4 regions of the Achromobacter sp. 1012554356 genome follow, and region 2 is predicted to be linked to each of the others. Evidence: predicted binding sites of a transcription regulator. Region 2 holds the regulator's gene; each other region holds the start of a gene.
The links. Region 2 encodes LexA, which represses DNA repair genes until DNA is damaged. Its sites were predicted from a motif close to ACTGTATNNNNATACAGT; they were not measured.
Positions count from the first base shown of each region.

Region 1: a site for LexA is predicted at 1,664-1,681, ahead of AC6LJW_RS10585 (PA0069 family radical SAM protein). Genes of this name have one in related genera too.
Region 3: a site for LexA is predicted at 1,859-1,876, ahead of recA (recombinase RecA). Genes of this name have one in related genera too.
Region 4: a site for LexA is predicted at 2,170-2,187, ahead of imuA (translesion DNA synthesis-associated protein ImuA). Genes of this name have one in related genera too.

Region 1 is NZ_JCBANC010000016.1:66,609-72,080, reverse strand. Features, by position in the region: gene cysD (sulfate adenylyltransferase subunit CysD) at 1-136, shown strand, start outside; gene AC6LJW_RS10590 (sulfate adenylyltransferase subunit 1) at 179-1,477, shown strand; gene AC6LJW_RS10585 (PA0069 family radical SAM protein) at 1,689-3,134, shown strand; gene AC6LJW_RS10580 (hypothetical protein) at 3,211-3,738, shown strand; gene AC6LJW_RS10575 (EamA family transporter) at 3,756-4,628, opposite strand; gene rplS (50S ribosomal protein L19) at 4,949-5,329, shown strand; gene AC6LJW_RS10565 (CoA pyrophosphatase) at 5,453-5,472, shown strand, end outside.
Region 2 is NZ_JCBANC010000004.1:123,172-128,643, forward strand. Features, by position in the region: gene uvrB (excinuclease ABC subunit UvrB) at 1-1,078, opposite strand, end outside; gene AC6LJW_RS03205 (amino acid aminotransferase) at 1,154-2,353, shown strand; gene lexA (transcriptional repressor LexA) at 2,503-3,150, shown strand; gene lon (endopeptidase La) at 3,346-5,472, opposite strand, start outside.
Region 3 is NZ_JCBANC010000047.1:14,575-20,046, reverse strand. Features, by position in the region: gene AC6LJW_RS21510 (sensor histidine kinase) at 1-930, opposite strand, end outside; gene AC6LJW_RS21505 (response regulator transcription factor) at 1,043-1,732, opposite strand; gene recA (recombinase RecA) at 1,958-3,019, shown strand; gene recX (recombination regulator RecX) at 3,149-3,877, shown strand; gene AC6LJW_RS21490 (LysR family transcriptional regulator) at 3,903-4,820, opposite strand; gene metE (5-methyltetrahydropteroyltriglutamate--homocysteine S-methyltransferase) at 5,006-5,472, shown strand, end outside.
Region 4 is NZ_JCBANC010000062.1:2,596-8,067, reverse strand. Features, by position in the region: gene ypfH (esterase) at 1-508, opposite strand, end outside; gene AC6LJW_RS24465 (amino acid permease) at 621-2,102, shown strand; gene imuA (translesion DNA synthesis-associated protein ImuA) at 2,212-2,916, shown strand; gene AC6LJW_RS24455 (Y-family DNA polymerase) at 2,846-4,315, shown strand; gene AC6LJW_RS24450 (error-prone DNA polymerase) at 4,317-5,472, shown strand, end outside.

The sequences.
Region 1 (5,472 bases), on a different contig from region 2:
CTCCGACGCCACCGACACCATGGCCATCATCGCCGAGACCGCCGTGACGGACATCACGGAGCGCGGCGCCACGCGCATGGACGACCAGACTTCCGAGGCCTCGATGGAGCGCCGCAAGAAGGAAGGCTATTTCTGAATGAGATGACGCGTCGGCGCATGCCGGCGTCTGGGGAACTACATGAACGCACTGAACGATTCCTTTCTTTCCGGCGCCGACACCGGCGTGCTGCGCCTGATCACGGCCGGCTCCGTCGACGATGGCAAATCCACGCTGATCGGCCGCCTGCTGTATGACAGCAAGGGCGTCTTCGCCGACCAGCTGGACGCGATTTCACGCGCCAAGCACAAGCGCGTGGCGGGCGACGGCATCGACTTTTCGCTCTTGACCGACGGCCTGGAAGCCGAGCGGGAGCAGGGCATCACCATCGACGTCGCCTACCGCTACTTCTCGACGCCTTCGCGCAAGTTCATCATTGCCGACGCGCCGGGCCACGAGCAGTACACGCGCAACATGGTGACCGGCGCGTCCACCGCGGACGTCGCCGTCATCCTGATCGACGCGACTCGCGCCGCCGACGGCAAGCTGCTGCCGCAGACCAAGCGGCACAGCACCATCGCGCGCCTCTTGGGCATCCGCCACATCGTGGTCGCGGTGAACAAGATGGACCTGGTGGATTGGGACCGCGCGGTGTTCGAACGCATCCGCGACGCCTATGCGGACCTGGCGGTCAAGCTGGGCATTCCCCACTTCGACGCGTTGCCGTTGTCGGCGCTGAGCGGCGACAACGTCGTCACGCTGTCCGGCAAGACGCCCTGGTACGAAGGGCAGCCGCTGCTTGCGCTGCTGGAATCGCTGGACCTGTCGGGCGACGGCCGCACCTTGCCGCTGCGCTTTCCGGTGCAATGGGTGTCGCGCCATGGCGGCGATCGCGCGGACGATTTTCGCGGCTATGCCGGCCGCGTTGCCAGTGGCGTGCTGCGCCCCGGCGACGAAGTGACGGTGCAGCCGTCGGGCGTGACGGCGGTGGTGCAGGAGGTGCGCGCCTTTGATCGTGCGCTCGATGAAGCTGTGGCCGGCGATTCGATCACGTTGGTGCTGGACCGCGATGTCGACGTGTCGCGCGGCGACGTGATCGTGCACACCGCCGCGCCGGCGCAGGTGTCGCGCGAGTTCGAAGCCGAGCTGTGCTGGCTGGATGCGCAGGCGTTGAATCCCGCGCGCAAATATCTGCTGAAGTCGGGCACGCGGCTTACGTCGGCGAAGGTGCGTGCCGTGTTATCGCATCGGGATATTCATGAACTGCAGGAGGTCGAGAACACCGAAGGCACGCTGCGCATGAACGACATCGGCCGCGTCACGCTGACGACTCGCGAGTCGTTGGCGGTTGATCGTTATGACGATGTGGCGGCGACCGGCGCGTTCATTTTGATCGACGAAACCACGCATCAGACCGCTGCGGCGGGGATGCTGCGGTAAACCGCAAGACAGGTGAAAAAACGGGCCCTGGGGCTCGTTTTTCTATGTTGTTTTTCGTCCAAACCCAATGCTGGTGCGGGTTTCCGGGCCATCTCGCAAGATGAAATCGAATTGTTCAGACGATGTCTTCTTCTTGCGGTAAAGTTGGGCTGTCTTACGAAAAGGCTTTTGGTGCTTGTCAAAACCACTGTGTTTTTGTACAGTAGTTTTTATGGCACGCACCGATCATTCTTTTCCCGCCGGTTCTGGGTCCCCGGCTGCCGCCCCCGCCGCCTTGCGCGGTCGGGGTGCGGTTACTAATGTTCGGCATCGCTTTCAGCGCGATGACCGCGTGCAGGTCGACGACGGCTGGTCAGCTTCCGGCCTGCCTGCCGACTTTGTTGAGTCCGTCCCCGATTCAGCCTTTGACGGTTCAGCCTCCGACGCCTCAATCTCGCAGACTGCAGGCCCCGCTGGCAGCGCCACCGTCATTCCCATCCTGCCCGACACGCGCTCCGCGCCGCCCGCACCCAAGACCACGGTCACGGCGGAAGAGGCGCGCAAGATCCTGTCGCGCAACGATTCGCCGGATATCCCTTTTGACGTTGCCGCCAACCCGTACCGCGGGTGCGAGCACGGTTGCGTGTACTGCTATGCCCGGCCCACGCATTCCTACCTGGGCTATTCGCCGGGGCTGGATTTCGAAACGCGCCTGGTCGCCAAGGCCAATGCCGTGGAAGCCCTGCGCGCGGAACTTGCCCGTCCCGGCTACAAGCCGTCGCCCATCAATATCGGCTCGGCCACCGACGCCTATCAGCCCATCGAGCGCGACTGGCGCCTCACGCGCGGCATGCTCGAACTCGCGCTCGAAACCCGCCATCCGGTCACCATCGTCACCAAGAACGCGCTGGTCGCCCGCGACCTGGACTTGCTGGCAGCCCTGGCGCAGCAGAACCTCGTGGTGGTCTACATCAGCATCACCACGCTGGACGCCGGCATGGCCCGCACGCTCGAACCCCGCGCCGCTGCGCCGTGGCGCCGCCTGGAAGCGGTGCGCAGCCTGACCGACGCCGGCGTGCCGGTGGGCGTGCTGGTGGCGCCGGTCATCCCGTTCATCAACGACGAGTCCATGGAGCACATCCTCCAAGAGGCCAAGGCGGCTGGCGCCCATTACGCCAGTTACACGGTCCTGCGCCTGCCCTGGGAGGTCAAGACCCTGTTCGAGGACTGGCTCAACGCTCATTACCCGGACCGCGCGCAACGCGTCCTGCACCGCATCGAAGACCTGCGCAACGGCCGCCGCAACGATCCCAACTTCGGGTCGCGCATGCGCGGCACGGGCATCTGGGCCGACCTGCTGCGCCAGCGCTTTACGGTTGCCACGCGCAAGCTGGGGCTTAACCGTACGCGCCTGTCACTCGATTGCAGCCGGTTTGTACCGCCTGCGGGTCCCGGCGCGTCGGCATCCCTGTTCGATGGCGCGGCGCCCGGTGGCGAGGCTACGGGCAATGCGGTCAGCTCCGGCACCGCCGCTACCGATTTTCAATCCCCGGTTGATGCGAAAGCGTCTTCAGGGGTCCCTTTTCCTGGTGGTTTGCCTGCGGTCAGCGGCGCATACGGGCGCGGTGCGCGCCAGTTGCGCGCCATGGCGGCTGGCCAATTGTCTTTGTTCGATTGACCGCAGGCCGCAGTTGCCTCGGGTGCATGCCAGGGCGAATCGCCCCGGCGCTGGAACGTTTATCCAAGGAGTTCCCATGAACACCGCTGATTTTTCCGTCCTGCCGGATGAGCTCGTCGTTTCCCTGAATCCGCTGCGCCGCGGCGCCAGCCGCGCTCGGGCCTTCTGCGCCCGCCTGGCAGGCATGGCCATGCCCTGGAACGGCACGATGTCCGGCCAGCCCGCGCGGGCCACACGCATGCCAGCCCGCTGGCCGTTCCCGCCGGCGCCCACGCCCGAGGAAGTGTCGGGCGGCGCCCGGGTGGCTGGCGTAGCAGTGGGCGGTGGTGTGCCCGACGCTGGCGCAACGGTAGCCGGCGCACCGGGGGCTGACGTCCCTGCGGCCGGCTCCCTCGCGGCGCTCCCCGTTGCGGGCGCATCCGCCGTCTCCCCGGCGGCGTCTGCCGCTGCGGTGGCGCGTGATCACAGCATCGGAGACGCCAAGGCGCAGCCGGTGGCAAACCAGCTCACGATGAAAGCCATGATCACGGACGTGGTGCTGGTGTTGGCCTGGGGCGCGATGATCCCCGGCCTGATGTGGTTGGGCGTGGCCGGCGGCTTCTGATGGCCGCGGCGCGGGGTTCAGCTCGATCCCAGCAGGATCACGCCCGCCAGAATGGACACGCAACCGGCCAGACGGCCCACGCCCACTTTTTCCCGCAGCAGGAACATGCCGGCCAGGGTGCCGAGCATCATGGACATTTCCCGGGCAGGCGCCACCAGGCTTAGCGGCGCGCCGTTGCGCAACGCATACAGCACCAGGATGTACCCCAGCGGCGACAAAAACCCCACGGCCAGCGCCAGGTGCCAATGTCCTCGCATCGATTCCCACGATTGCGTAGGGCGGCGCAGCATGTGCGGGGTCATCATGGCGGTGCGGGTGACACAGGTAAACCAATCGAACAGCACCGGACTGATCAGCAGCACTTTCACGCCGTACGCGTCCACCACCGTATAGGCCGCGATGAACAGGCCGATCACCACGCCCCAGCGCACGCCGATCCATGCCTGCGCCTGCTTGAAGATGGCCAGCCGTCCTTGGGTGGCGATCAGCAGCACCCCCGCCACGACGCACAACATGCCGACGATGCCGGTGCTGGTGGCGGGTTCGCCCAGCAGCAGGAAGGCGCCCGTCGTGGAAAGCAGGGGGCCAGTGCCCCGGGCGATCGGGTACACCACGGACAGGTCAGCCACCTGATAGCCTCGCTGGAGGCACAGGCTGTAGCCCAGATGCAACAGGCTGGACGTCAGGATCGCGCCCACAACCGGCCAGGTCCAGTTCATGCCGTCGTGCATCAACACCCAGATCACCCACGGCGCATACAGCACCGAGGCGCAGAGCCCGTAGGCAAACACGAACGGTGCGCCCACCATGGCCGCGCGCTTGGCAAGGAGGTTCCACGTGGCGTGGGCCATTGCCGCCAGGACGACCAATATCAGGGACGAGTGCGACATGAGGGAACAGCGTCAGATGACGTGTTTGTTACAGGGAGTTGGAAGGGTACCGCAAACCTTGCTGAAGGCGCACATGTTACCCGAGGCTCTGGGGAATTTTTGGTGTAGAATCATTGGTTTGCCAAATCTCATCCTCTGCTTGCGGCATAGCATCGCGACATAGGTACACAGCCCAGGTTCAAAGCTCAGGCTCGAAGCCCAGCTCAAAGGGAATCCGCGTTACTGATAACTGCGGACAACTGCTGAGAACGTCGCCATGCACACAACATTGATCGGCAAATAGTTTTAGTCCGCAAAGACATGATGATCTAGGAGTTCACATGAACCTCATCGCTATCCTGGAACAGGAAGAAATTGCCCGTCTGACCGGCGGTCAAGCCAAGCCTGAATTTGCTCCTGGTGACACCGTCATCGTGAGCGTCAACGTCGTTGAAGGCACCCGCAAGCGCGTGCAGGCTTTCGAAGGCGTTGTTATCGCCAAGCGCAATCGCGGCCTGAACTCCGCGTTCACCGTGCGCAAGATTTCGTCGGGTGAAGCCGTGGAACGTACGTTCCAGCTGTACTCGCCGCAAATCGCCAGCATCGAAGTGAAGCGCCGCGGTGACGTGCGCCGCGCCAAGCTGTACTACCTGCGCTCGCGCTCGGGCAAGTCGGCTCGCATCAAGGAAAAGCTGGTCAGCAAGCAAGCCTCCGCGGCTTGATCGCTTATCGGTACACGGCCCTGACAGTGTCGGACGTTCACGCCAATCCGCGTTTCCGTCCGGCACGGTTTTCCGGGTTAAAAAGGCACCTGCGAGGGTGCCTTTTTTCTTATTTCCAAGCGTATGTCTGATACCTCGTCCTC
Region 2 (5,472 bases):
CAATGAACATCAGCGCGTCGGACGGCAGGTAATCAATCAGGGTCGGTGGCGGGTCGCCCGGCGCGGCGCCCGACAAATGACGCGAGTAGTTCTCGATGCCTTTGCAGAAACCCAGTTCCTGCAGCATTTCCAGGTCGAAGCGGGTTCGCTGTTCAAGACGCTGGGCCTCCACCAGGTGACCATCATCGACGAAGCGCTTGACGCGTTCGCGCAGCTCTTCCTTGATGGTTTCGATGGCGCGCAGCACGGTATCGCGCGGCGTCACGTAGTGCGAGCCAGGATAGACGGTGAATCGCGGCAACTTCTGGCGGATGCGGCCCGTCAGCGGGTCGAACAGTTCCAGGGTTTCGATTTCGTCATCGAACAACGTGACACGCAAGGCGAGCTCGGCACTTTCCGCCGGGAAGATGTCGATGGTCTCGCCGCGCACGCGGAAAACCCCACGCGTGAATTCGGCATCGTTGCGCGTGTACTGCATGGCAACCAGGCGCGCGAGAATCTCGCGCCGGGCGATCTGGTCACCGGCGCGCAGGATCAGCACCATCGCGTGATAGTCGCCGGGGTTACCGATACCGTAGATGCACGACACCGTGCCCACGATGATCGTGTCGCGCCGCTCGAGCAGGCTCTTGGTGGCCGACAGCCGCATCTGCTCGATGTGTTCGTTGATGGACGAGTCCTTCTCAATGAACAGGTCGCGCGTCGGCACGTAGGCCTCGGGCTGGTAATAATCGTAGTAAGAAACGAAATACTCCACCGCGTTCTTCGGGAAGAACTCGCGCATTTCGGCGTAGAGCTGCGCGGCCAATGTCTTATTGGGTGCAAGGACCAGCGCCGGGCGGCCCATGCGCGCGATGACATTGGCCATGGTGTAAGTTTTGCCTGACCCGGTCACGCCCAGAAGCGTCTGGTACATGAGACCGTCTTCGACACCCTGGGTCAGCCCTGCGATGGCCGTGGGCTGGTCCCCCGCCGGCGGATAGGGTTGATAGAGATGAAACGGGCTGTCAGGGAAATCGACGAATCCCGGACCTGCGGCGGGAGCCCCCGCGCTTGGGTCTATTGCGCTCTTAGGCATGCTAGACTGTTCCAGGGTAAACCCCCCATTATCCACAGCACTTCGTACTGCGTCCACCCACCTCATCAGAGTCTCATGAGCACCCTATTCGATTCCGTCGAGCTCGCGCCGCGCGACCCCATTCTTGGCCTGAACGAACAATACAACGCGGACACCCGCCCCGGTAAAGTGAACCTGGGTGTGGGCGTGTATTACGATGATCAGGGACGGATCCCGCTCCTGGGCGCAGTGCGCAAGGCTGAAACCGCCCGCATCGAGGCCGCTGCTGCTCGCGGCTACCTGCCGATCGAAGGCATCGCCGGCTACAACGCCGGTGCGCAAGCGCTGCTGCTGGGCAAGGATTCCGCGCTGGCCGCCGCCGGCCGTGTGCTGACCACGCAGGCACTGGGCGGCACCGGCGCCCTGAAGATTGGCGCCGATTTCCTGCGCCAGTTGCTGCCGGGCTCCAAGGTTCTGATCAGCAACCCCAGCTGGGAAAACCACCGCGCCCTGTTCGAGCGCGCCGGTTTTGAAGTCGGCACCTATGCCTATTACGACGCCACCACCCGCGGGCTGAACTTCGAAGCCATGCTGGCCGACCTCAAGGCCGCGCCCGCCAAGACCGTCGTTGTGCTGCACGCTTGCTGCCACAACCCCACCGGCGCCGATCCCACCCCCGATCAGTGGAAGCAAATTGCCGCTGTCGTAAAGGACAACAACCTGGTCCCGTTCCTGGACATCGCCTACCAAGGGTTTGGCGACGGCTTGACGGAAGACGCCTCGGTCGTGCGCCTGTTCGCCGACCTGGACATGACCATGTTCATCAGCTCGTCGTTCTCGAAGTCGTTCTCGTTGTATGGCGAGCGCGTTGGCGCACTGACTGTCGTGGCCGGCAGCAAGGACGAAGCCACCCGCGTGCTGAGCCAGCTCAAGCGCGTCATCCGCACCAATTACTCCAACCCGCCGACGCACGGCGGCACGGTCGTCTCCACGGTGCTGAACACGCCCGAGCTGTTCGCCCTCTGGGAAGAAGAACTGGCCGGCATGCGCGATCGCATCCGCCTGATGCGCGCGCAACTGGTCGACAAAATCAAAGAGCACGGCGGCAAGCAGGACTTCAGCTTCGTGCTGAAGCAGCGCGGCATGTTCTCGTATTCGGGTCTGTCCGCCGCTCAGGTGGACCGGCTGCGCGAAGAACATGGCGTCTACGCCGTGTCCAGCGGCCGCATCTGCGTGGCCGCGCTGAACAGCGGCAACATCGACAAGGTCGCAGCCGGCATCGCGGCCGTGCTGTAAATCGCCAGGCGGCGCCGCGCCGTCTTCAACCAAAAACGGGACCTGCGGGTCCCGTTTTTGTTGGCCTCGCGACCGGCTTGCTTTTTTGCGCTGCGTCCCCCAGAATGGCGCTGTATATATGTACAGTCCGCTCGCAACGGATCATCGCCATGGCCAGCAAACTCACGGATCGCCAACAACAAATCCTGGACCTCATCAGGCAAACGGTCACGCGCACCGGCTTTCCGCCGACGCGTGCCGAAATCGCCCAGGCCCTGGGTTTCCGCTCCCCCAACGCCGCCGAAGACCATCTCAAGGCGTTGGCTCGCAAGGGCGCCATCGAACTCACGGCCGGCGCCTCGCGCGGCATCCGCTTGAAGGACGCCACCACACCGGTCCAGTCCTCGCTTCCCATCCCCGCCCTCGCCCAGCTCCTATTGCCGCTCGTCGGCCGCGTTGCGGCAGGCAGCCCGATTCTTGCAGCCGAGCACGTTGAACGCGAAGTCGGCGTAGACCCTAGCCTCTTTGCACAGGCGCCCGATTATCTGCTCAAGGTGCGCGGCATGAGCATGCGCGACGCAGGCATCCTCGAAGGCGACCTGCTGGCTGTCAAAAAGGCATCTGAAGCCCGCAATGGCCAGATCGTGGTGGCTCGTATTGGCGACGATGTCACGGTCAAGCGCCTTCAGCGCCAGAACGGCCACATCGAGCTGCTGCCCGAAAATCCCGACTTCGAAACCATCGTGGTCAAGGCCGATCAGGAATTTGCGCTCGAAGGCATTGCAGTGGGCCTCATCCGCACCCAGGCGCTGCACTAGGCCGGGCTCGGCCTATGTAAAGTCGGGCCGCCATCATGCGGCCTGCGCCCCGCCCCTTGCAGGGGGGCCCAAGCTCAAAAAACAAAACCCCGCTCATGTGAGCGGGGTTTTTTGCTTTCGGGGCGTTCGCTACACTTGCGCCACCCCTGGGCTTCGGACGCCCTCTTTCGAGAGCGTCCTGCGTTCAAGACGCCATTAGTGCTTCATGACCGGGTCGGTCGAGCCGGGTTCAGCCGGCTTGGCAACCAGGGCATCCTTGACGGCTTCTTCCTCGGCCAACGGCTCCGGCAGACGTTCCAGGGCCAGTTCAAGCACCTTGTCGATCCAACGCACCGGCACGATCTCAAGGTGGTTCTTGACGTTGTCCGGAATCTCCGCCAAATCCTTGACGTTTTCTTCCGGGATCAGAACCGTCTTGATACCACCGCGGTGAGCCGCGAGCAGCTTTTCCTTCAGGCCGCCGATGGGCAGCACTTCGCCGCGCAGCGTGATCTCGCCCGTCATGGCGACATCTGCGCGCACCGGGATGCGCGACAGCGCCGACACCATGGCCGTGGTGATCGCGATACCCGCGGACGGACCGTCCTTGGGCGTCGCGCCTTCCGGCACGTGCACGTGCATGTCGTGCTTTTCAAACACGCTGTCGGCAAAGCCCAGGCGGCGAGCCCGCGAACGCACGACGGTGCGCGCTGCCTCGACCGATTCCTTCATCACGTCGCCGAGCGAACCCGTGCGCTGGATGACACCCTTGCCGGGCATGTCCGCGACTTCAATCGTCAGCAGGTCGCCGCCGACTTCCGTCCACGCCAGGCCGGTCACCTGACCAGTCTGGTTTTCCTTCTCGGCCATGCCAAAGGCGTAGCGGCGCACACCCAGGAAATCGCTGAGGTTGTCGGCCGTGACGTTGACCGCCTTGACCTCGAGCGTCTTGCCCTCGGCCTTGGCGCGATCGCTTTGGGTCAGCAACTGCTTGATGACCTTGCGGCAGATCTTGCCCACTTCGCGCTCGAGCGCACGGACACCGGCTTCGCGGGTGTAGTAGCGCACGATATCGCGCAGCGCGCTGTCGTCGACCGTCAGCTCGGTCTCCTTCACGCCGTTGTTCTTCATCAGCTTGGGCAGCAGATGGTCGCGGGCGATGTGGATCTTTTCTTCCTCGGTGTAACCCGACAGGCGGATCACTTCCATACGGTCCAGCAGGGCCGGCGGGATGTTCAGCGTGTTGCTGGTGGCCACGAACATGACGTCGGACAGATCGAAGTCGACCTCGATGTAGTGGTCCTGGAACGTGTGGTTCTGTTCCGGATCCAGCACTTCGAGCAGGGCCGACGAGGGATCGCCGCGGAAATCCATGCCCAGCTTGTCGATTTCATCAAGCAGGAACAGCGGATTGCGCACGCCGACCTTCGACATGTTCTGCACGATCTTGCCGGGCATCGAGCCGATGTACGTGCGACGGTGGCCGCGGATCTCGGCTTCGTCACGCACGCCGCCCAGGGCCATGCGCACGAACTTGCGGTTCGTTGCCTTGGCGATCGACTGGCCAAGCGAGGTCTTGCCGACGCCCGGAGGGCCAACCAGGCACAGGATCGGCGCCTTCACCTTGTCCACGCGCTGTTGCACGGCAAGATATTCGAGGATCCGTTCCTTGACCTTTTCCAGACCGTAGTGGTCGTTGTCCAGCACCGTTTCGGCGTTGCTGATCGAGTTGTTGATCTTGCTCTTCTTTCTCCAGGGGAGATTGATGAGCGTGTCGATGTAGTTGCGCACCACGGTGGCTTCGGCCGACATGGGCGACATGAGCTTGAGCTTCTTGAGCTCGGCATCGGCCTTCTTGCGTGCCTCTTTGGGCATGTGGGCAGCGATGATCTTCTTTTCAAGCTCTTCGATGTCCGCACCCTCTTCGCCTTCGCCCAACTCTTTCTGAATGGCCTTGACCTGCTCATTCAGGTAGTAGTCGCGCTGGCTCTTTTCCATCTGCTTCTTCACGCGGCCGCGAATCCGCTTCTCGACCTGGAGGATGTCGATTTCGGTTTCGAGTTGCGTGAGCAGGCCTTCGAGGCGTTCGGAAGTGCCGGTGATCTCGAGCATCTTTTGCTTCTGCTCGAGCTTCAGGGGAAGATGCGCGGCAATCGTGTCAGCCAGGCGACCGGCATCGTCGATGCCAGCCAGCGAGGTCAGGATCTCCGGGGGGATCTTCTTGTTGAGCTTAACGTACTGCTCGAACTGCGCGACGATGGCGCGGCGCAGGGCTTCGGTTTCGGAGCCTTGCATGGCGTCCGGTTCGATGGGCGACACCTGGCAGGTGAAGTGCGAATCGGC
Region 3 (5,472 bases), on a different contig from region 2:
CATGGTCTGCTCGTACGCGATCGCGTTGATGTCCGTGCGCGTCAGCCCGATGGCGCTGGGGTTCTCGGCGCGGGCCAGGAGCAGCAACTGGTTGACGAGCCGCGTCGCGCGCTCAGAACCAGTCACGAGCTGGCGCAGGCTGGATTGCATTTCCTCGGGACTGGCGTCGCGCAGCGCCAGTTCGGCCTGTGTGCGCAACCCGGCCAGCGGGGTCTTCAACTGGTGCGCGGCATCGGCCACGAACCGGCGCTGCGCCTGCACGTTGGCGGACAGGCGGTCCAGCAGGTCGTTCATGGCCGCGACCAGCGGCGCGATTTCGGACGGCGCGGCGCGCTCGTCGATGGGAGAGAGGTCGTCGGGCCGCCGCGCGCGCAGCCGCTGCTGCAGCGCATTCAAGGGCGCCACGCCGCGCGACAGGCCGAACCAGACGAGCAGCACGGCGATGGGCAGCACCACGAACTGCGGAATGATCACGCCCTTGATGATGTCGTTGGCGAGCTGCGTGCGCTTTTCCACGGTCTCGGCCACGATGAACAGCGCCGGCTGCGTGCCGGGCAGGTGCAGATCCACCCAGGTGAAGGCCAGCCGGATACCGAAGCCCCGCAGCGTGTCGTCCTCGTACTGGACCTCGCCGGGGCGGGGCTGGCCCACCGTGGCGGGAAGCGGCAGCGCGCGGTCGCCGCCCAGGTATTCGCCGCGGCTGCCCAGCGCCAGCCAGAACACGCTGTCGGTTTCGTCGGCGCGCAGCACGTCGCGCGCGGCATCGGTCATCTTCAGCACCGCGCGGCCATCCTGCGCGTGAACCTGACGCGTCAGCACATGCAGGTTGTTGGCCAGCGCCCGGTCGTAAGGCACGTTGGCGATGTTCTGCGCCACCACGTAGGTGATGGCGACGCTCATGGGCCACAGCAGGAACAGCGGCGCCAGCATCCAGTCCAGAATCTCGCCCAGCAGCGAGCGCTGGGGCGGCGCGAAGCTCGGGCCCTTGGACCCGGCTTGCATGATGTCCAGGGCTTCCTGGTTGAGCGGCTCTGGGGAGGGCTCAGCTTGCGAGGTACGCCGCACCCTGGTCCCGCTCAAGACAGTAGCCCAGGCCACGCACGGTGACGATCTTCACGCCGCTGGGCTCCAGCTTTTTGCGCAGGCGATGCACGTAGACCTCGATGGCGTTGGTGCTGACTTCCTCGCCCCATTCGCACAGGTGATCCACGAGTTGGGTCTTGCTGACCATGCGTCCGCTGCGGGTCAGCAGGATCTCGAGCAGGCTGACTTCGCGGGCCGACAGATCCAGCGTCTGGTCGTCGACGATGGCGACGCGGCCGGTCTGGTCAAACAGCAGCTTGCCGTGCTTGAGCATCGTGGCGCCGCCGCCCGCGCCGCGCCGCGTCAGCGCCCGCACTCGGGCTTCGAGTTCGGACAGCGCGAAGGGCTTGGCCATGTAGTCGTCGGCGCCCAGGTCCAGGCCCTTGACGCGCTGTTCGATGCTGTCGGCGGCGGTCAGGATGAGAACGGGCAGGGCGGAATTGCGGGCGCGCAGGCGGCGCAGCACTTCCAGGCCGGCCAGTTGCGGCAGGCCGAGATCCAGGATGAGTAGGTCGAAAGCCTGGGCGGCCAGCGCGGAATCGGCGGAAAGCCCGTCGCGCACGGCATCCACGGCATAGCCGTTGTGGCGCAACGAGCGGGACAGGCCGTCGGCCAGGATGCTGTCGTCTTCGGCAATCAGGATACGCATGGGCTGCTGCTAGGAAGAAACACACCGGCCCGGGGGCGGAAAAAGGGCAAAATACCGGGATCGCTCCGGATTCTGTCATACGCCGCCGGGCTTGCCACTCAGGGTATACGTGCAAAGAACTGGCACACTGGTTATTTGTCCAGTACAATCCGATGCCATAATCTGATCCTCATTGCCAGACCCGCAGTTTTCCGACTTCCAGATACGTTACAGACAGGACTCCTCATGGACGACAAAACCACCAAGGCCGCCGCTTCGGAAAAAGCCAAGGCGCTTGCCGCCGCACTCTCGCAGATCGAAAAGCAGTTCGGCAAGGGCTCGATCATGCGCTACGGCGACAACGAGGTCTCGCACGACATTCAGGTGGTTTCCACGGGCTCGCTCGGTCTGGATATCGCACTGGGCGTCGGCGGTTTGCCGCGCGGCCGCGTCGTTGAAATCTACGGTCCGGAATCGTCGGGCAAGACCACGCTCACGCTGCAGGTCGTCGCTGAAATGCAAAAGGTGGGCGGCACTTGCGCCTTCGTCGACGCGGAACACGCTCTGGACGTGCAGTACGCCTCCAAGCTGGGCGTCAACCTGGCCGACCTGCTGATCTCGCAGCCGGACACCGGCGAACAGGCACTGGAAATCACGGACGCGCTGGTGCGCTCGGGTTCGGTCGACCTGATCGTCGTCGACTCCGTGGCCGCCCTGGTTCCCAAGGCCGAAATCGAAGGCGAAATGGGCGATTCGCTGCCCGGCCTGCAGGCCCGCCTGATGAGCCAGGCGCTGCGCAAGCTGACCGCCACCATCAAGAAGACCAACTGCATGGTCATCTTCATCAACCAGATCCGGATGAAGATCGGCGTCATGTTCGGCAACCCCGAAACCACCACTGGCGGCAACGCGCTCAAGTTCTACGCGTCCGTGCGCCTGGACATCCGCCGCATCGGCTCCATCAAGAAGGGCGACGAGGTCGTCGGCAACGAAACCCGCGTCAAGGTCGTCAAGAACAAAGTGGCGCCGCCATTCAAGCAGGCGGAGTTCGACATCATGTATGGTGCGGGTATCTCGCGCGAAGGCGAAATCATCGACCTCGGCGTGGCCGCCAACGTCGTCGACAAGTCGGGCGCCTGGTACAGCTACAACGGCAACCGCATCGGCCAGGGCAAGGACAACGTCCGCGAATACCTGAAAGAACACAAGGACATGGCCATCGAGATCGAAAACCGCGTCCGCGAAAACCAGGGTATCGTCAGCCGCGCCGCTGAATTCGTGCCCACGGCGGAAGACACCGCCGAGTAATTTCGGGGCATTCGACAGGGCTCGCCGCGGTTCGGGCAAGCCCCAACGCCGGCCCGGCTGGGCTGGGAAACTGCGGCAGGCGCCAACATGGGCCTGCCGTTTTGTTTTGTTTAGCAAGCAGAAAAGCGCATGAGCTGGAAATCGACTCCCGCGTCCGCCGAACGCCAACGCGCCAGGTTGGACGACGAATTCGAAACGGTCGCCAAGCCGCAAGGCTTGCGGCGCACGTCCGATGCGCGGGTGGCCCGCGAGACCGCGGCGTCTGACGATTCGGCCGATGGCGCTGAATCTTCCGGCCTGTGGCACCGCAGTTCCGAACAGCGAAGTTCCGATCAGCGCGGCGCCGCACGCGGCCGGCGTGCCGACGCTGCCGACAACGACGGCGAGGCGTCAACGTCCGACGGCAAGCAGGCGCGCAAGGGGCCGTCGCTGAAGATGCGGGCAGTGGGGTATCTATCGCGGCGCGAGCACGCGCGCGAAGAACTGGCGCGCAAGCTGGCTGCTTACGCCGAAGATGCCTCTGAAGTCGAATCCGTGCTGGACACGCTTGAAAAAGAAGGCTGGCTGTCCACCGAACGCTTCGCCCAAAGCCTGGTTCATCGGCGCGCCTCCCGGCAGGGCGCGGCGCGCATCGTGCAGGAACTGCGCCAGCACGGCGTGGACGACAACCAGGTCGCGGAACTGCGCGACCAGCTTCGCGCCACCGAGTACGACCGGGCGCTTGAAGTCTGGAAAAAGCGCTTCAGCGCCAAGCCCGAAGATCGTGCGGCCTACGCAAAGCAGGCGCGCTTTCTGGCCAGCCGGGGTTTCGCGCACGACGTGATCCGGCGCATCCTGGGCGAGGGCGGCGAAGACTGACTGCACCCATTGCGCAACCCCGCCATCATTTCGCCGACTTGATGCCCGACAGCGTCTTGAAGCAGACGTCTCGGGTGATCGTCAAAAATTCGTCGATATACGAGGCGTCCGTGTCCTCGCTGCGCACCGTGGCGTACAGCGTGCGCCACACTCCTTGCGGCCCCAGTCGGCAAAGCCGCAGCCATCCCTGGTTCATGTATTCCGTCAGCGCCCAGTTCGGCAGCGCCGCCACGCCACGATTGCTGGCGACGAGTTGCGCAATGATCGGCGTCAGCTCCGCCTTGCGGATGGCGGCCGGCTCGACATCCGCCGGGTCCAGAAAGGCGGTAAAGACGTCCAGTCGCTGCTTGTCCACCGGATAGGTAATCAGCGTCTGGTCCGCCAACTGTTCCGGCACGATGAATTTGCTGCCCGCGAGCGGGTTGGATTCGGACACGGCCAGCACCAATTCATATTTGAATAGCGGCAGGTACTCCACCGCGTCCAGCGGCTGCGGGTCCGAGGTGATGACCAGGTCCAGGTCGCCGCGCACCAGCGCGGGCAAGGGGGCGAACGAGAATGCCGCAGACAGGTCCAGCGCCACATCCGGCCATTGCACCCGAAAGGCGTCCAGCGCCGGCATCAGCCACTGAAAGCAGGAATGGCAGTCGATCGCCAGGTGCAATCGGCCGGTGCGGCCAGCCGCGAGCCGTTGCAGGTCGCGTTCGGTGGCGCGGATGCGCGGCAGGACGTCGTCGGCCAGCGCCAGCACGCGCAGGCCAGCAGTCGTCAGGCGGGCCGGCCGCGTGCGGCGATTCAACAGGGGCGTGCCGAGCCGGGTCTCCAGGTCTCGCAATTGATGCGACAGCGCGGACTGCGTCAGGTGCAGGCGTTCAGCAGCTTCCTGGAGGCTGCCGCCATCCCGGATGGCGGTCAGTGTTTCGAGGTGGCGGATTTCTAGCATCGAGGCGGCTTCACACAAGACAAATCTACGGGGCAATCCGGGGCGCCAACTCGTGGGCGTCCGGAACGATTCGATATTCTATGAGAGTTTTTCATATTATGAATGTAGACATTGATTTTGATTCATTTAACTTTGCGGTCAAAATAGCCGTCACTTGAACAAATTTTGTGGAAAGGCGTGTTCACATGACTACGATTCATAATTTGGGATTCCCGCGCATTGGCGCGCAGCGCGAACTCAAGCGCGCCGTCGAAGCGTATTGGGCGGGCAAGCAGACCGCCGGCGCGCTGGAAGAAACGGGCCGCGAGCTGCGCGCCCGCCACTGGCGGCTTCAGGCCGCGGCCGGCGTCAAGCTCGTGCCGGTGGGCGACTTCGCCTGGTACGACCAGATCCTGGAATGGACGACGCTGCTTGGCGCGGTGCCTGCGCGCTTCGGCCAAAAGGACAACGAACCGGTGTCGCTGGACACGCTCTTTCGCATGGGCCGCGGCCGCGCCCCATCCGGCAAGCCCGCCGCCGCCTGCGAGATGACGAAGTGGTTCGATACCAACTACCACTACATCGTCCCCGAACTGGTGCCCGGCCAGACCTTCCGCATTGCCCGCGAAACCCTGTTCGAGCAGGTCAAGGAAGCGCAGGCGCTGGGTCTGCA
Region 4 (5,472 bases), on a different contig from region 2:
CCTGCGAAACACTCATGACCGCGTCGTCGGCGCCGTGCAGCAGATGAATCGTGGTGTATAGCGGGGCGTTCTTGGGCAGTTGCGCGTAGCGGCCCGAGAACGCGATGACGCGGCCGGCCATGCCGTCGTGCGCCTGCACCAGCTCCAGCGCCATGATGGCGCCCTGCGAAAAGCCGGCCACCGCGGTGTCGGACTGCAGCAGGCCGAAGCGCGCCTGGGCTTCGCGCACGTAGGTTTCCAACTGCGGCATGGCCTGGGCCACGCGCTCGGCGCGGTTGTCTTCGGTGACGCCGCGCACGGAGAACCACTGCCGGCCCGCGCCGCCGCCGTCAAAGGCCTCGAAACCTTCGGGGATCAGCACGGCCGCGGTCGGAAAGGCCGCGCGCACCGCCTGGGCCAGGGGCTCCAGGCTGGCGGGCGATCCGCCCACGCCGTGCAGCAGGATGAAGAGCTGGCGCACGTCGACGCCCGGATCGGGAAGAAATTCGATAGAACTGGAAGACGCCATGAAACTGCTCCGTGCTGGCCTGGGACGGTGGGACTGCGCCCCGATTGCCGCATTGTAAAATGCGCCGCGCCCGGCATCGTACCGATGACGCGGGCCACCCTACACCTTCGTAATGCACACACCGAACATCGACTCGGGCGCCGCCGCGCCTGCCAGCAATACTGCCAACAACAATCAGCTGCACCGCGTGCTCAAGGCGCGCCACCTCACGATGATAGCGCTGGGCGGGGCCATCGGCACCGGCCTGTTCGTCGCTTCCGGCGCGGCCATCGCGCAAGCGGGTCCGGGCGGCGCGCTGATGGTCTATCTGGTGATCGGCCTGATGGTGTACTTCATCATGACCAGCCTGGGCGAGCTTGCCACGTTCATGCCGGTGTCGGGGTCGTTCTGCACTTATGCGTCGCGCTACGTCGATCCGGGCTTCGGCTTTGCGCTGGGCTGGAATTTCTGGGTGAGCTGGGCCACGGTGGTGGCGGTGGACGTGGTGGCGGCGCAGCTCGTCATGGCGTACTGGCTGCCGGACACCCCAGGATGGATATGGAGCGTGGCCTTCCTGGCGCTGACCTTTGGGCTGAACGCCTTCTCGGCGCGCAGTTTCGGCGAGGCGGAATACTGGTTCGCCATCATCAAGGTGGTGGCGGTGCTGTGTTTCATCGTGGTGGGCGTGGCGATGCTGGCCGGCATCATCCACGGCGGCGGGCCGGTGGGCATGGACAACTGGAAGGTGGGCGACGCGCCCTTCGTCGGCAACGCGGCGACGTGGGTGGGCGTGGCGATGGTGGTGGCCTATTCCTTTCAGGGCACCGAACTGGTGGGCGTGGCGGCCGGCGAATCCGAAAACCCCCGGCGCAACGTGCCGCGCGCAATCAACAGCGTGTTCTGGCGCATCCTGCTGTTCTATGTGCTGGCCATCCTGATCATCGGCCTCTTGGTGCCCTACACCGATCCGCAACTGCTGCGCAACGAGGTCGAGGACATCGCGGTCAGCCCCTTCACGCTGGTGTTCGAGCACGCGGGCCTGCTGTCGGCGGCCACGGTGATGAACGCGGTGATCCTGACCTCGGTGCTGTCGGCCGGCAATTCGGGCATGTATGCGGCGACGCGGATGCTGTTCAACATGGCGGCCGAGGGCCAGGCGCCCGCGCTCTTCAAGCGGCTCACCCCGCGCGGCGTGCCGCTGTATGCGCTGCTGGCAACGACGCTGCTGGCGTGTCTGTGCCTGTTCAGCGTGGTGTACAGCCCGAAGGCCGTCTACATCTGGCTGCTCAATTTCGCGGGGATGACGGAATTCATCGTGTGGCTGAGCATCGCGGTCAGCCATTACCGCTTCCGTCAGGGCTACGTGAAGCACGGTTACGACACCGCCAACCTGCCCTACAAGGCGGGACTCTTTCCGTTCGGGCCGCTGCTGGCGTTCGTGCTGTGCCTGGTGGTCACGCTGGGACAGAACTATCAGGCGTTCCTGGAAGAACGCATCGACTGGATCGGCGTGGTGTCGACGTACCTGGCCATTCCGCTGTTCCTGGGACTGTGGATCGGCCACCGGCTGCTGCGCGGCTCGCGCTGGGTGAAATACCAGGACATGCGGTTCTAGCACTTTCGGGGGGCCCTCTTCGGGGGCACTTTTCGATACGTCTGGCCGGCGCAAAGCCCGGTACAATACTGTACATTCATACAGGTATTGAGCACCGGGCGCTTTCGCCATGCAGTCCCCCGAACATATCCATCCCGCGTTGTGGCGCGCCACGCAGTTGGCCAAAGGCGCCGCACGCACCCTGCCAACCGGGCACGCGGCGCTGTCGGCCGAACTGCCGGATAACGGCTGGCCGCTCGGATCGCTCGTCGAACTGCTCACCCCCCATCCCGGCATCGGAGAAATCCGCCTGCTGCGTCCGGCGCTGGCCCAATTGGAAACGCGGCGTCCCATTGCCCTGGTGCAGCCGCCGCACGTGCCGCACATCGCCAGCTGGATGAGCTGGCGGCTGGATCCCCGGCAACTGCTCTGGGTGGCGCCCGAAAAACCGGTCGATGCGCTGTGGGCCAGCGAACAGATCCTGAAAAACGCCAGTTGCGGCGCGCTGATCTGCTGGCTGCCCCACGTGCGCCCCGAATCCCTGCGCCGCCTGCACCTGGCCGCCCAGGCCAGCGACCTGCTGTTCATCGCCGTGCGCCCGTCCCGCGCCGCGCAGACCGCCACGCCCGCCGCCTTGCGGCTGGCGCTGGCGCCCGCGCCCGGCGGCCTGTCCGTCCACATCCTGAAGCGCCGGGGGCCTGTCTGCGACACCCCACTCTACGTGGGCCTGGAGCCCGGCGCGCTTACTCCCTCTTCTCCCCGCCATGCGCCTCTGGATCGCCGCCTACCTGCGCTGCCTGCCGCTGGACGCCCTACGCCCGCACTGGCCGCATGAACAGGAGGCGTTCGCCGTTCTGGATCAGGAACGGGTCGCCGCCCTGACGCCCGCCGCCCGCCAGGCCGGCGTGACGCCCGGCATGCGCCGCGCGGGCGCGGCGGCCATCGCCCCTGGCGTGGAACTGCTGCCCCGCAATGCGCTGGCCGAGGCCGACGCCCTGCACGGCGCGGCGCTGGCCCTCTTGCAGTACACCCCCGAAATCGCCCTGGCCGACGGCGACACCGTGCTGCTGAACGTGGGCGCCAGCCTGATGTTCTTTCGGGGGCCGCGGGCGCTGAGCCGACGGGTCGCCGCCACGCTGCGCGCGCTGGATCTGCGGGTGTCGCTGGGCATGGCGCCCACGGCCAAGGGCGCCTGGCTGCTAGCGCGGCGCGCCGGCCGGCGCGTTCCCCGCCGCACACTGAAGCTATCCACCCTGGCGCGGCGGCTCGATGCCCTGCCGCTGTCGCTGCTGCCCCAGGCGCAAGACCGCCGCAACTGGCTGGACGACATCGGTTGCCACACGCTGGCGCACCTGCGCGCCCTGCCCCGCGCGGGCCTGCAGCGGCGCAGCGCGCCCGATCTGCTGCAGGCGCTGGACGCCGCTTACGGCCAGGTACCCGAACTCTACCGCTGGCTCGAACCGCCCAACCAGTTTTCGCGGCGGATCGAGCTCATGGACTACATGGAGAACACCAGCGCCGTGCTGGCCGTGGCGGGCCGGCTGGCCGAGCAGCTGGGCGGCTGGCTGACCGCCCGCCAACTGGCCGTGCGGCGCGTGGTGCTCAGCATGGACCACGAACGCGGCCGCCACGCCCGCCCGCCCACCGAACTTGAAGTGGCCCTGGCCCAGCCCATCTGGCAGGCGCCCCAGTTGCTGCATCTGCTGCGCGAAAAGCTCAACCACTTCACGCTGGAAGCCCCCGTCATCGCCGTGACGCTGCACGCGCCCGACACCGTCGAGCAGCCCGCCGCCAGCACCACGCTGTTCCCCGAGCCGGGCGGCACCGCCGCCGACCACGCGCGGCTCCTGGACCTGCTGGTGGCGCGGCTGGGCCGCGACCGGGTGCGCCATGCCCAGCCCACCGCCGACCACCGCCCCGAAGCCGCCAACGCTTGGGGCGACGCGCTTGCCGCGCCCGAACGCCCCGTCCCTCTTCCGCCGCTGCTCGACCGCCCGTTCTGGCTGCTGGAAACCCCGCAGCCCCTCAAGCTGTCGGGCCATCGCCCCCACTACGCCGGCCAGGCGCTGCGGCTGATGCGCGGCCCGGAACGCATCGAAAGCGGCTGGTGGGACCCCGCCCTGACCGTGCGCGATTACTTCGTCGCCGAAGACGCGGCGGGCGCGCGCTACTGGATTTACCGCGAGCGCGACGCCGAGGACGCGCGCTGGTTCCTGCACGGACTGTACGCCTGACATGCGCATGGACGACGACGCCCCCGATCCGCTGGACCCCGCTGAGGTCCTGGCCCAGTTGCCCGGCTATGCCGAGCTGCAATGCCAGTCCAATTTTTCTTTCCTGCAAGGCGCCTCGCACCCCGAGGAACTGGCCGCGCGGGCGGCCGAGCTCGGCTACGCCGCGCTGGCCCTGACCGACGAGTGCTCGCTGGCGGGCGTGGTGCGGGCCCACACCGAAGCCAAAACCCTCAAGCTGCCGTTCATCGTCGGCGCCACGTTCCAGCTGCGCGCCGCGCCCGACGCCGCACCGCTCGGCCTGACCCTGCTGGCACAGACCCGCGAAGGCTACGGCAACCTGTCGGAATTCATCACGCTGGGCCGCACCCGGGCGCCCAAGGGCGAGTACCGCCTTTCCCCGCAAGACCTTGCCGATCCGCCAGCCGGCCACGCGCATCTGCGCAGTCTGCCGGAATGCCTGGCCATCCTGACGCCCGCCTACGGCACCGACGCCGACCGCATGGCCGACCAGGCCCGCTGGCTGGCGCGCGTCTTTCCGGGCCGCGCGTGGGTGGGGCTGAATCTGCTGCATCAGTCGCGCGACGACCTGCACCGCGCCGCCGTCGAGCACGCGGCCCAGGCCTCGCAACTGCCGATCGTGGCGGTCGGCCAGGTGCAGATGCATGTCCGCTCGCGCAAGCCGCTGCACGACACACTGACCGGCATCCGCACCCGCCAGCAGGTGTCGCAATGCGGCTACGAACTCTCGGGCAATGCCGAACAACACCTGCGCAGCCGCATGCGGCTGGCCAGCCTGTATCCGCCCGACGCGCTGGCGCAGACCCTGGCGGTTGCGCGCCGCTGCACGTTTTCGCTGGACGAGCTGCATTACGAATACCCCGACGAGATCGTGCCGCCCGGCCACACGCCGGCCAGCTACCTGCGCCAGGAAGCACTGGCCGGGGCCGCCCGGCGCTTTCCCCAGGGTGTGCCCGACAGCGTCACGGCGCAGATCGACAAGGAACTGGAGCTCATCGCGGACCTCAACTACGAGGCCTACTTCCTGACCGTCTACGACATCGTGCAGTTCGCCCGCAACGCCGGCATCCTGTGCCAGGGCCGGGGCTCGGCCGCCAACTCCGCCGTCTGCTATTGCCTGGGCATCACCGCGGTGGACC